DNA from 3 places in the Pseudoalteromonas sp. SR43-2 genome. Region 1 is predicted to be linked to each of the others. Evidence: predicted binding sites of a transcription regulator. Region 1 holds the regulator's gene; each other region holds the start of a gene.
The links. Region 1 encodes FliA, which starts transcription of late flagellar genes. Its sites were predicted from a motif close to CTAAAGNTNNNNNNNNNNNNGCCGATA; they were not measured.
Positions count from the first base shown of each region.

Region 2: the regulator FliA is predicted to act here: its motif matches at 1,803-1,829, upstream of H5120_RS19540 (DUF5610 domain-containing protein).
Region 3: the regulator FliA is predicted to act here: its motif matches at 1,702-1,728, upstream of H5120_RS19120 (DUF4402 domain-containing protein).

Region 1 is NZ_JACJED010000016.1:77,188-81,480, forward strand. It holds gene H5120_RS14035 (protein phosphatase CheZ) at 2-775, opposite strand; gene cheY (chemotaxis response regulator CheY) at 793-1,176, opposite strand; gene H5120_RS14045 (RNA polymerase sigma factor FliA) at 1,217-1,927, opposite strand; gene H5120_RS14050 (MinD/ParA family protein) at 1,954-2,814, opposite strand; gene flhF (flagellar biosynthesis protein FlhF) at 2,807-4,288, opposite strand.
Region 2 is NZ_JACJED010000033.1:21,052-25,344, reverse strand. It holds gene murI (glutamate racemase) at 1-568, opposite strand, end outside; gene H5120_RS19540 (DUF5610 domain-containing protein) at 634-1,773, opposite strand; gene trmA (tRNA (uridine(54)-C5)-methyltransferase TrmA) at 1,936-3,033, shown strand; gene H5120_RS19530 (thiol:disulfide interchange protein DsbA/DsbL) at 3,100-3,738, opposite strand; gene H5120_RS19525 (thiol:disulfide interchange protein DsbA/DsbL) at 3,755-4,293, opposite strand, start outside.
Region 3 is NZ_JACJED010000030.1:27,305-31,597, reverse strand. It holds gene H5120_RS19130 (SPOR domain-containing protein) at 298-981, shown strand; gene H5120_RS19125 (SPOR domain-containing protein) at 1,045-1,650, shown strand; gene H5120_RS19120 (DUF4402 domain-containing protein) at 1,779-2,408, shown strand; gene H5120_RS19115 (hypothetical protein) at 2,433-2,882, shown strand; gene H5120_RS19110 (molecular chaperone) at 2,909-3,751, shown strand; gene H5120_RS19105 (hypothetical protein) at 3,766-4,293, shown strand, end outside.

The DNA.
Region 1 (4,293 bases):
CTTAGAAGCCCAAACTTGATAAAAGATCATCAACTTCATCTTGATCAGATACAACATCATTACGCGATTCTTTATCAATAATAGGGCCTTCAGGACCTGCTAAAGTTTGTGTGGCAACTGGTTCTTTTATTTTTTGTTGTTCTACTTTATTCGCGGTGCTGTTACTGTCGTCTTGTTCAGCAAACGCAGTTAAAAGATGCAGTAAACTTTCTTCTACTTCCCTAACAAGTTCAATAACACGGCGAATAACTTGACCTGTTAAGTCTTGATAGTCTTGAGCCATTAATACATTTGTCATTAAGTTTTGAAGCTCATCAGTCTTATGATGAGAGTTGTTCATAAACTTATCGATGCTATGGCAAAGTTGCTTAAACTCACCAAGCTCAATCTCGCGGCTCATTAAACGATCCCATGTCGGTTTGATATGAGATATTTCGTCCGCTAACTGTTGGGCTATGGGAAGACTCGCTTCCACTGCATCCATTGTTTTATTAGCCGCATTTTCTGTCATTTCTATAACATAATTAAGCCGCTTTTTAGCATCTGGAATCGCATCTGTCGTTATATCAGTTAAGCGAGTATCAAGCTCAAAACTTTTAAGGGCTTCGTGCAGTTGACGAGTCAACTTTCCAACTTCAGCAAATAATTCAGATTGCTCTTTAGAAGCAGCCTCTAAAATCAACTGATTTGCTTTGTCTTGCTCATCATTTTCTAAAAAAACAACGAGCTGACGAGCTTGTTCTAACGTTATTTGAGGCGCAGCTGGTACTGGCATAAGCCTCTCCCCCATCATTAGCCTAAGCGTTCAAATACTTTTTCTAATTTAGTTTTTAATGTTCCAGCCGTAAATGGCTTAACAATATAACCATTCACGCCAGCTTGCGCCGCAGCTATTATTTGTTCTTTTTTAGCTTCTGCAGTTACCATTAATACAGGGATATGTTTTAACTTCTCGTCTGCACGTATTGCTCTTAAAAGATCAATACCCTGCATTCCAGGCATATTCCAATCCGTAACTACAAAATCAAACACTTGATTTTGCAACATAGGCAAAGCTGTAGACCCATCATCAGCTTCTTGAACGTTAGTGAAACCTAAGTCACGTAACAGGTTTTTTATAATGCGTCTCATCGTTGAAAAATCATCAACTACAAGAATTTTCATGTTTTTATCCAAAACATCCCCCAGTGAGGTATTAACCTTTGTTTACTTACTACTAATTTATCCAGTCATTGATTTTAGCTTTAAGCTTAATCATCGCCTGACCATGTATCTGACTTACACGCGATTCACTTACATCGAGTATATGTCCTATTTCTTTTAAATTCATTTCATCGTTGTAGTACAAAGAAAGCACCATTGCATCACGCTCTGGTAATGACTTAATTGCACTTAGCAAAGACTCATTAAACCTATCATTTTTAACATTATTAAAAGGTTTATCTTGTGCTAAATCTTGGCCTACAGGAGTAATAACATCCTCATCTACACCAAGGTCTTCAATGCCTAATATTTTACTCGTATTCGCATCATTTAAAATATGATGGTACTCATTGAGCGAAATTTCAAGTTTTTCAGCAACTTCTATGTCCGTTGGTTCGCGGTTCAGACTACTTTCGAGCTCAGTAATTGCTTCTGCAACTTGCCTGTTTTTACGGTGAACTGAACGAGGAGCCCAATCACCACGGCGCATTTCATCAAGCATAGCACCGCGAATACGAATACCTGCAAAAGTTTCAAAGCTTGCGCCTTTTGTTGCATCAAAGTTTTTCGAAGCTTCTATTAAGCCTATCATTCCTGATTGAATTAAATCATCAAGTTGAACGCTAGGTGGTAATCGAGCAATTAGATGACATGCCACTTTTTTAACAAGTGATGCATGCTTCTCAACAATCACATTTAAATTTTGTGTTGATTGATATCCCATAGCTCTATTCACCAGTGTTGTCATAATTAACCGTTTACTAGTTTCTCAATGAAAAACTCTAAATGCCCAGATGGTTGGTTGGGTATTGGCCATTTAACTGCTTTTGTTGCCAGCGTTTTAAACGCAAGAGCGGCTGGCGAATTTGGAAAGAGCTCTACTATTACTTTTTGACGACGTGTTGCTTTGCGCATATTTTCATCATAAGGAACCGTTGCTACTAGCTCCATTGATACATCTAAAAAGCGGTCGGTAACTTTAGATAGCTTTGCAAACAATTCAGTGCCTTCACGCATACTGCGCACCATATTGGCAACAATTTTAAATTTATAAACGCCGTGCTCACGACTTAATACTTTAATAAGTGCGTAAGCGTCGGTTATTGATGTCGGCTCATCGCATACAACAACCATTACATCTTGCGCTGCACGCGAGAAGCTCAGTACCATGTCTGAAATACCAGCAGCTGTATCTACAATTAAAATATCAAATTCGGTATTCAATTCGCTAAACGCACGAATTAGCCCAGCATGCTCAGATGGTGATAATTCAACCATACTTTGCGAACCCGATGTAGCGGGTACAATTTTAATTCCTGCAGGGCCTTCAACTAAAATTTCATCAAGCTCACATTCACCAGATAAGACATGTGACAAGTTACGCTCTACACGTAAACCAAGCATCACATCACAGTTTGCTAAACCCAAGTCAGCATCCAGCACTAATACTCGATTACCTTGCTGCCCAAGCGCAATAGCTGTATTTAGAGAAACATTTGTTTTCCCTACTCCACCTTTACCACCGGTTACAGCGATAACTTTTACGCCGTTGTTATTGTTTTGACTCATTTTGCGCAGGCCGCTTGCTTGATCTAATACTGTGTTAATCATACATCCCTACTGTGCTTGGCGCCACTGCTTGGTGCCTTGAATGTTGTTCTTTTGTTCTTTTTAAATATAATTGCTCAGCCTTTTTAACTAGTTTCTCAGCATTTGCAACACGAATATCCTCTGGTACTCGTTGACCATTAGTAAGATACCCTATTGGAAGGCGATTTTGAATCGCAATACTAAGAATCTCACCCAAACTTAATGATTCGTCTAACTTAGTGAAAATACAGCCACTTAACTGTACTTTTTTAAAGTGACGTACAGTTTCTTGCAATACATTAATTTGTGCTGTCGCGCTAAGTACTAAGTAGCTGCGAATATCTACACGTTGGTTACGCATTAACGTGTTTAATTGCTCAGTTAAACGTAAATCTCGCTGGCTCATACCTGCTGTGTCAATTAATACTAGACGTTTATTTCGTAAATGATATAAAACTTCAGCTAATTCATTAGCATCTTTAACTTGCTTAACACCACAACCAATAATACGACCATATGTTGCAAGTTGTTCATAAGCACCAATTCTGTATGTATCAGTGGTTATTAACGCCACTTTATCGGCACCATATTTTTGTGCGCCTAGAGCTGCAAGCTTAGCAACAGTCGTTGTTTTACCCACACCTGTTGGACCCACTAACGCATATACACCACCTTGGCGAAGTATTTCATTATTGGTTGTTTGCATTTGATCTTCGACCATAGTTAACAATGCTTTCCAACCTTGCTTACGAGACACATCATCAGGTACAAAACATGCCATTTGCTGTGCTACTTCTTTATCGATACCCATACCGACTAAACGGTCAACCATACAAGCGCGTGTTGGATCGCGACGCGCCATATCTTGCTGCATCAAGCCTGATACTTGGTGCTCAAGTAATTGACGAATTGCGTTCATTTCTTCACGCATTGTTGTCATTTCTTCGCTTTCATTATTAGGTGCTTGTTGGCGAGTGGTTACTGGGCTATCTAAATCATCAAAGTCGCGGTCTAAATCATCAAAACCTAAGCTATCCGCTTGAGTTTGTGGACGAACTGGCGCAGAAGCTTCAGGGGCAAACATATTTTTAGTACGCTGCCCCATATTAGGTTCTTGATAGTTATCAGTAGTATCAATACCCGATTGTGAAAACATTGATGCAAGCTCAGGAGAACGAGGACGCGGTGATTGACGCTCTAATAATGCTTGTAGGCTGTCAGCAACTTTTGCTTGAGGCTCAGGCTTGGCACGCTGTGGCTCTGGTTTTACAAAATTATGCATGCTTTGTTGTGGCGCCTGAGTACGCGGCTCTGCAGGGCGTTGTGGTTGCGCTGCTACTTTAGGGGCTGCTTTGTCATAATCAACTGCCGCTACAATTTCTACACCGTTAGCCAGTTTTTTATTTGACATAATAACCGCATCAACACCTAACTCATCTTTAACTTCTTTAAGTGCTGTGCGCATATCTTTAGCAAAAAAACGTTTAATTTTCATGATTC
Region 2 (4,293 bases), on a different contig from region 1:
TCGGAAAGTGCGTACACCCTAGTACAAGTACATCTATTGTTTTATCTATATGTAGTTCATCAAGTACTTGATACAACTTATTTGTATCTAAAGAGCCTGTAAAAAAGCATTCCTCAGCTAACGTTACTAATTCAACACTGCTATACAGATTAACGATCACATTACGTGCATGTTCAGCAATTAATGTTTTTGTGTATGAACTGGCGACCGTTGCCGGTGTGGCTAACAAGCCAATATGATTTGAGTGTGTTAATTCTGCCGCAGGCTTTATTGCTGGCACAACACCTACAATAGGAATATCCGTAATTTGGCGAACAGCGCTGAGTGCAGATGTAGAAGCTGTATTACACGCTATTACAATTAAATCGACGTTAAGCGTGTTGGCTTTGATGAAATGAATGAGTGAACATAATCGGTTAATTATAGTTTGTTGGGATTGAGCACCATAAGGTAGTAATGCATTATCCATAAAATAGCTGTACTGAGCATTGGGGATACTTTGCTTGATATGTTCAAGTACAGTAGTTCCACCAATACCTGAATCAAAGACCATTATATGCGCTGACAAACTACCGTTCCTACTTTACTTTAAGATCGGCAGTTTGCCATGAGGTTTTTATAAAAGAAAGTAGTTTAACTTTGCGCGGTTTCTAAATCAGTAAGCCTGTCGGCTGCTGAATTTAACTGATTAAGGTTTTCGAACATAGACTTTGTATAATCTACTAACTTATCTATTTGTTCCTGATCTTGATTTAACCATTGGAGAATGCCAGCTAGCTGATTTTGTAATCCAAGCTCACCCGCTTTTTCAAAAGCATTTTTAAGGTCGTCATTAAAAGGGGCTAAACCCTCTGCTACTTGTTTTTCTGGTGCTGGTTTATATTCTTCATAGCTTTTAACTGTTGCTATTGTTTTTGTTTGGCGTAAATCCATAGAAAAAGCCACCAGCTGATCGCTGTCCAAACTCAGCTCTTGCGCTTGTTCAAATGCTTCATCTAAATCACCACCAAAAAAGGTTTTACTTAAATCTTGTAAGTCTTCCATCATCGCATTAATAGCTTCTTGCTCTTGCTCGTTTAAGTCACCATTTACCGACATCGAAAATGATACCTGTCGAGATTGCGATGATGAGCTTGCAAACGACTCACTATTACTATTTTGCTGATAGCCACTTGCCGATTGAGATTCAAATGCATCAGCAAAGCTAATACTTACCTCATCGCCTTCTGCGGTAGTAAATTTATACTCTGCATTACTCGTCATACTGACGTATTGGGCCTGGCTTATATTTACGCTGGCAGGTTGTGGGTTAAATAACGACTCTTCAAACTTATCCAGCCCATTGTAAATTCCCTCTTTGGACTTATTAATGCCCTCTTCCATGTCATCATTAAATACGCCTGTACCTTTGAGTTCATCAACAGCGTCGTCAATCCCTATTTGGACGCCTTTGCGCGCATCGCCTAACATATCTTTGAGCTTTTCGTCATCAGCGCCGTTAGCTTTTGCTTTATTAACAGCACTACTTACAAAATCGAGTACGTTTTTTACTATTTCATCAAAATCAAATAGTGGTTTATCTGCTTTTTTTTCTGCGATAGGCAATCCAAGCTGCTCAGCCATTTTATCGCCAAGCACCTTTGCGGCCAACTCTCGGCCTCGTTGTTGATAGCTATCTTGAGGAGACGTAATTGTAGGTTGCTGTATATCAGCTTTATTATTGAATTTATTGATGTTGTTATTTGGCGTAAAGCCATAATTACCTATTTTCATGATTCGTCTCCTAAGCGTGCGTAGTTTATTATCGGCTATAACAACAAAAACTAAAGTACAATGTTCAATAAAACAGCATAAATGCTAGCCAAAACTAGACAAATACGCAGCGCTCCCTACAATAGCGCCGATAAACAGATCTTAGATAAGGTAGTAGCGTTAATGGCAGTTATTAAAATAGATACCACACAGTACCAAGCGCAGTTAAGTGAAAAAGAGCTGCGTATTAGTGCACAGTTCCAACGTTTTGGTGTGGAGCAACTAGAAGTATTTAGCTCAGAGCCAACTAACTACCGCCAACGTGCTGAATTTAGAGTATGGCACGACGGTGACGATCTGTTTCACATTATGTTTGATCAACAAACAAAAGAAAAAATCCGTGTTGATACATTTGACCCAGCAGCGCCTCTAGTAGGTGAAATAATGCAGGTGATGATAGAAAATCTTAAGCCTTGTGAAATATTACGCCGTAAGTTATTTCAAATCGATTACCTATCAACGCTAAGCGGTGAAATTTTAGTAAGCTTGCTTTATCACAAACCACTGGATGATGAATGGTTAAGTGAAATTAAAGCGCTTAAAGAAAAGCTTAGCAGTAAATACAAAATTGACTTTATTGGCCGTGCCCGCAAACAAAAAGAAGTACTTGGTGATGACTTTGTAACTGAACTTTTAACAGTTAATGGCCAAGAGCTTATATATCAACAAGTAGAAAATAGCTTTACTCAGCCTAATGCAAAAGTAAATATTCATATGCTGGAGTGGGCACAAGATTTATGTAAACCACTTAAAAATGATTTACTAGAACTGTATTGCGGTAACGGTAACTTTTCAATTGCATTAGCGGGTTCTTTTAATAAAGTATTAGCGACGGAAATATCAAAATCATCTGTTCACTCTGCTCAATACAACATTGCTAAAAACAACGTAGAAAACTTAGATATTATTCGTATGTCGAGTGAAGAGTTTACTCAAGCAATGAATGGCGAGCGTACTTTTTCGCGTTTAGAAGGGATTGATTTAAAAAGCTATGACTGCCAAACCATATTAGTTGATCCACCACGCGCGGGCATGGATGAATTAACGTGTGACTTAGTGGCTAATTACGAAAGCATAATTTATATATCGTGCAACCCTGAAACCCTAGAGCGTGACCTTGATCACTTAACACGTACGCATAACGTTAAGCGCTTTGCTATATTTGATCAGTTCCCTTATACGCATCACATTGAGTCGGGCGTTTTCTTACAGCGCAAATAAATACGTTCAGTAAACGTTACCCATAAAAAAAGCTCCTTAAGGAGCTTTTTTTTGTTTTAGCTAAACTTACTTGTTAGCTAAGTAATTTATTAATTTGCTAATGTCTTCAGGTTTAGTAATACCCGACTCACGACCTAGGTTTAATTTGTACTTACCATTTACAATAAAGGTAGGTACGCCACGTAGTGCGCCTTTTTCTTTAAAGTAGTCTTGATCGCGTTTCATTTTAGAGCTCAGCGTACGTACCGAGAAGCTTTTAAACAGCTTATCAAACTTATCACCATCAACGCCCTGCGCTACAAATATATCTTTTACATCTGCAAGCTCATTAAATTTAGCGCGCTTTGTATGGATATGATTAAAGATTGCAGAAATAATCTGATCTTTTTGTGGAAGCACTTCAGCTGTCGCCAGTGCTTGGCTCATCATCTGTTGGTTTTCTGGGTCACGTACACCTACAAAATCAACATGGCTCTTTTTAAATTTAACGTTTTTATCAAGCTTAGGCTTAAACTCACCAATTAGTGCTTCCATGTTATTACATGCAGGGCAGTAAAATGAGAAGAACTCTTTAACCTCTGGCTTTTTAGTTGCACGCTCAGAAACTACGTCGTAATGCACGCCTTCTTCATACGTTGCTGCAAAACTTGTTGCTGCCATAGGCAGTAATATTGCAAGCAAACCTGCTTTAACCAATTTAATCATTATTATACTCCGAAATTTATAGTGCTAATAAAAACGCTACTAACTCATCAAGTTCTTTTTGATTTTTGATGGTGTTGAGGTTTATTTTATATTTATCGTTAACAATAAAAGTAGGTACACCTGTAAGTGCGCCTAATTTTGAATATTTATTTTGTTTGTCTTGCATTGCTTGCTCAGCTGAAATGACTGGCATGCTTGCAATCTCTTGATCAAACGTTGCGCTATCAATACCGTTTACTTCAAGTAATTTTTTAACGTCTTTCATTTCAGTTAATGGTGCACGTTGAACATGGATACTTTTAAAAATTTGATCGCTAATACTTTGAGCCTGACCATGCTGCTTAGCAATTAAGTAGGCAAAGCTTAAATTACTTTGTGCTTGTGGCGACACGCCACCTAAAAAGTTCACGTGGTTTTTAATAAACTCAGCGCCTTCTGGCAAGCCTTTTTCAATTGCTTTTGCTACTGGTTCAAACTTAAAGCAATGTGGACAGTAAAATGAGAAAAACTCGGTTACTTGCGGTGACTTGCTTTTGTCTACATCTATAACAGTGT
Region 3 (4,293 bases), on a different contig from region 1:
AGGTCAACAGGCCCTAGAATAAAATAAGGAAAGGAGTAGCTCTAAAATAAAAGTTTTTAAGTCATTACAGACATATTGTTATTTATGTTGTAAAGTTTGTGTTAACTGGCATTGAATTTGTATTAAATAATGCTCTCAAGGAAGGGTGGGAGTATGCAACGTTGTGTTTTACAAAACACTGACAAGCATGCGAAGAGCTAAGTTTTATAGCTCACAGCTTAAATAAAGTTAAACGCTTTCTTGTGAGAATGTTTAACTGAAATGTAGTGAAAACACTGCTTTCAGGACAGCAAATACATGTTTATATATAAAAAAAATAACATTGGGCTTTTACTTAGCTTGCTAATGCTTTTATTTGGCACAGCATGCAGCGTTACGCCTGAAATAAAAACCATTGACGAACAACCTCAAAGTAACTCGCCTGACTACGTATCAATTACAGCCCTTGAACTTGCACAGCTAAAAGATGCCGCAATGCAGTGGCAACAAGCTCGTGAAGGTATAGAGCGAATTTTAAGATTAGAAAAAGAAATAACTTACCTCGTAAATCATATTGATATTATAAACAGCAAAGCTATTGCGCAGTCTAATCAAGGGTATAGCAGCAAGTCTGTACGCTCACCACGAAACACACGTAATGTTAAATCACGCCAACAAGTTAAACAAAATTACAGTAATAAAAAACAAACTGTAAAATTAAATAAACCTAAACATGTATTTGCTTTACAGGTAGCTTCGGTTGACTCAGAGCAAGGTGTGGCTAAAGCATGGCAAGAGCTAAATACTAAAGCAGCACCGTTGTTTAGAGATAAAATATTGACTAACATAGAAACCGCCAAAATAAACGACAAAATGTTTTACAGGCTAAAGCTTGGCTCTTACCAAAACTTTAAAAATGCAAAAGCAGACTGTGACGTATTCAAACTGTACAAACTCGATTGCATAGTAAGTAACTACACTGATAAGCCGGTTAAACTTTAAAATATTGGATTATAAGATCTTTTTTGGCTTGTTTTTTGCATTGTTATTTTTACATAGTGCTAAATGGTTTTTAATCAGTTGAAACATTTTATTTTATACGTGGGATTAGCTCTTAGCCTTATGGGGTGTAGCAGTCAAAATGCTGACACTAATCAGTTAGATGATATGGTCCGTATGCAAGAGATAAAGCCTTATCTTGAACAATGGGACAGCAGTAAAGAAAAAATAAATCGTTTAAGTGATATTGAAGAAGACTTGTTAATGTTAATTCAAGCTCTTTCCGCACAAACCGATATTGATTCAGTGCCAGAGCCACTTAAAGATGATGTTAAGTATATAAAGTACGGAAGTGAAAACATTGCCCACATAGCAACAGAATCCATAGAAAGCAAAAGTATTATCGATGCGAAAAAAATAAGTTACGGTGTTCAAATTGCTAGGTATATGAATTCTAAAAGAGCTGAAGCACAAGTGCAGCGTCTACAGCAGCAATATCCACAATTAAGTGCAATTTTGCAATATCAAATAAATGCGCAAACTAAAAATTCAGTTACGCTCTATAATCTGGTAGCTGGGCCCGTTCAAACTCAAAAGCAAGCTGCACAGTTGTGCATGTTTTTTTTCAGGCTAGGAAATAAGTGTAAATTGACCACTTTTAAAGAAGGCTAAATACAAAAACAGTTTACTTGTTTTGAATATTTAATAAAAAATATATTTTTTCTAAATATTTCATGGACTCTGCCGATACTTAATGTAACCTGACTAAGGGTTAATTAAATATATTTAAGGGACAAATTATGAACAATCTTTTTACTAAAGTAGCTTTGGCTGCATCTATCACTGCACTTTCTTTAACCTCTTCAGCAGTAATCGCAGAAACAGCGAATGCAGTTGCATCTGTACAAGTACAAAATTCATTTGACTTTGAAGTTGGGGATCCAATGAACTTTGGTATTGTTCGAGTAACTAATGGTGGAGATGCTGCAGATTTTGCTTCAGTAGTACTTCCTGCATTAGCGGGGAGTAACCCAACTTATATAGCAACAGCTGGAACTACAAATACAGATGCTGAAATTAGTGTTTTAGATTCAACGGATTTCGCACCAGCGACTTTTACAATTTCAGGTGCTTCAAATTTTACAGATATACTGATCCAAAGTGTTACTGATGTAGATATGACTACGCAAGATTCTGCACCTGGCGGGCCGGGCTTTACGTTATCTGATTTTACATATTATGTAGTTGCGGGCAGTAATACCGCAGATACAGGAGCCATTGATGGCTCGACTAGTACTGTAACGACAGATATTGATGGTACGGCAACATTTAGTGTTGGAGCAACATTAACTACAGATAAAACAGTATTTACAGAGTATGGCGATGTTTCATACACAGGGGATGTTGCTGTAACTGTTGAATACCAATAAGAGAATAGTTGGGATTAGGGAATAATGTTAAAATACTCATGTTTATTGATTATATTTTCTTCATTTAGTGCTGTATCCCAAGTGACTATTTTCCAGCAGCTTAATTTTGGAACCGTGGTTGTTGCCAAAAACGAGCGTGTAAGTACACTTGAGCTATTGCCTAACGGGCGTAGTTCAAGTACCAATGACATTCATATAATTGAAGGTGGCGAGGTGGCTGAAGTATTAATTGAAAACTTTCCGCCTAGGGTACAGCTTATAATTTCTGACACCGTTAACGATATGCCACTTACAAGCACTAGTGGTGGCAGCTCGTTTATTCTTAATAAGCTATTATATAGAAATGACATAGTAACCAATGGGTTAGGAACTGCAGAGGTTCATATTGGAGGCCTAATTAGCACATCAGGTAATAACAGTGATTATTTCGATGAACAGTTTAAATCAATAATTCAAATAACAATAGAATATTAATTATTTAATAGTAAAGGACTTTACTAATGAAGCGACATTTTGTCATCGTAATTTTACTTCTACAAATTTTTTTTAGTTTCTCAACCTACGCAAATCTACTTATATCTCCAACTAGGATTGAATTTGACGATCGTCAGCGAGTCGCTAAGATAATACTTATTAATAGCAGCGATGACTATAAAACTTACCGATTAGAGTGGCAAGAAAAACAAGCTAAACAGTCGGGTGGGTACAAAACCTTAAAGGCGGTTGCTGAAAACCCAAAATCGTTAAGTAATATGATACGAATGAGCCCCTCACAAGTGAGGTTGGCTCCAGGCGAACGCCAAATTGTAAAGCTTGCATTGCGTAAACCTAAAGATCTGGCTATTAATGAATATCGCTCTCACCTTCTATTCAAAGCTTTACCCAGTGATAGTAAGGTAAAAGAAAGCGAAGGAGTAGGTGTTAATGTTAATTTTATCTTAAGTTATTCTATTCCTGTTATTTTACGACAGGGGAAATTGGCTTCCCCAAATGTACATATAGAAGAATTAAAGCTTGCGAAAACTAAATCAGGTAAAGTCGATTCTATTGAGTTTACTATGGCAAGAAATGGTAAGTATAGTTCATTTGGTAAACTGGAAGCGTATTTCAAAGCTAAATCAGATGAAAAAGAAAAAAAGGTTTCAATACTTAACGACTTCAGTATCTACCCTGAGTTAAATACAAAAAGTTTAAGTATGTCTTTATTAGAGCCTGACATGCTAACCCCCCCAGGTACTCTTAGAGTTATATATAAAGGGTTAAATAAATATAGCAAACATACTTTTTTTAATGAGGTTTTTTCTATTGATGAAAGTGGTTCTGTCACTGCTATAACTAATTAATATTGGTTATAAAAATGCGTATATATTTACTTTTTACTCTTTTACTTATAATGACACTTCCTACGTGCGCTAAAGATAGTAAAAAGCAAATTAATGTAGACGACATTTTACTTAATATAGAAAAAAAATGGGCTTTATATGAGTCATCTAAAAGTTTTGATTTAAGTAATAAAAACTTACAGATTAGTAAAAATAATAAAGCCGATGAACCTTTAGTCGGTATACCCGCAGGTGAACTATTAGTGTTATCGGCGAGATTAGATGATTTATATTTAGGCGAAATTATCGCTATAAAAAGCCCTAATAGCGCATGGATTGAGCTAAGTGGTTTTATTGAACAGCTGGATTTTGCGATTGAGGTTAATAATGAAATTAAACAAGCTAAAGGGTGGTTCATTAGCGAAGAAAATCAGTTTGAACTGGATGTTAGTTCTCAAGTTGTGAGAGTTAAAAATAATACATATTCAATTAAGCCAACTGATTATTATATTGATAATGGAGATGTTTTTATTTTAACAGAGCAGTTAAATAATTGGTTTGGG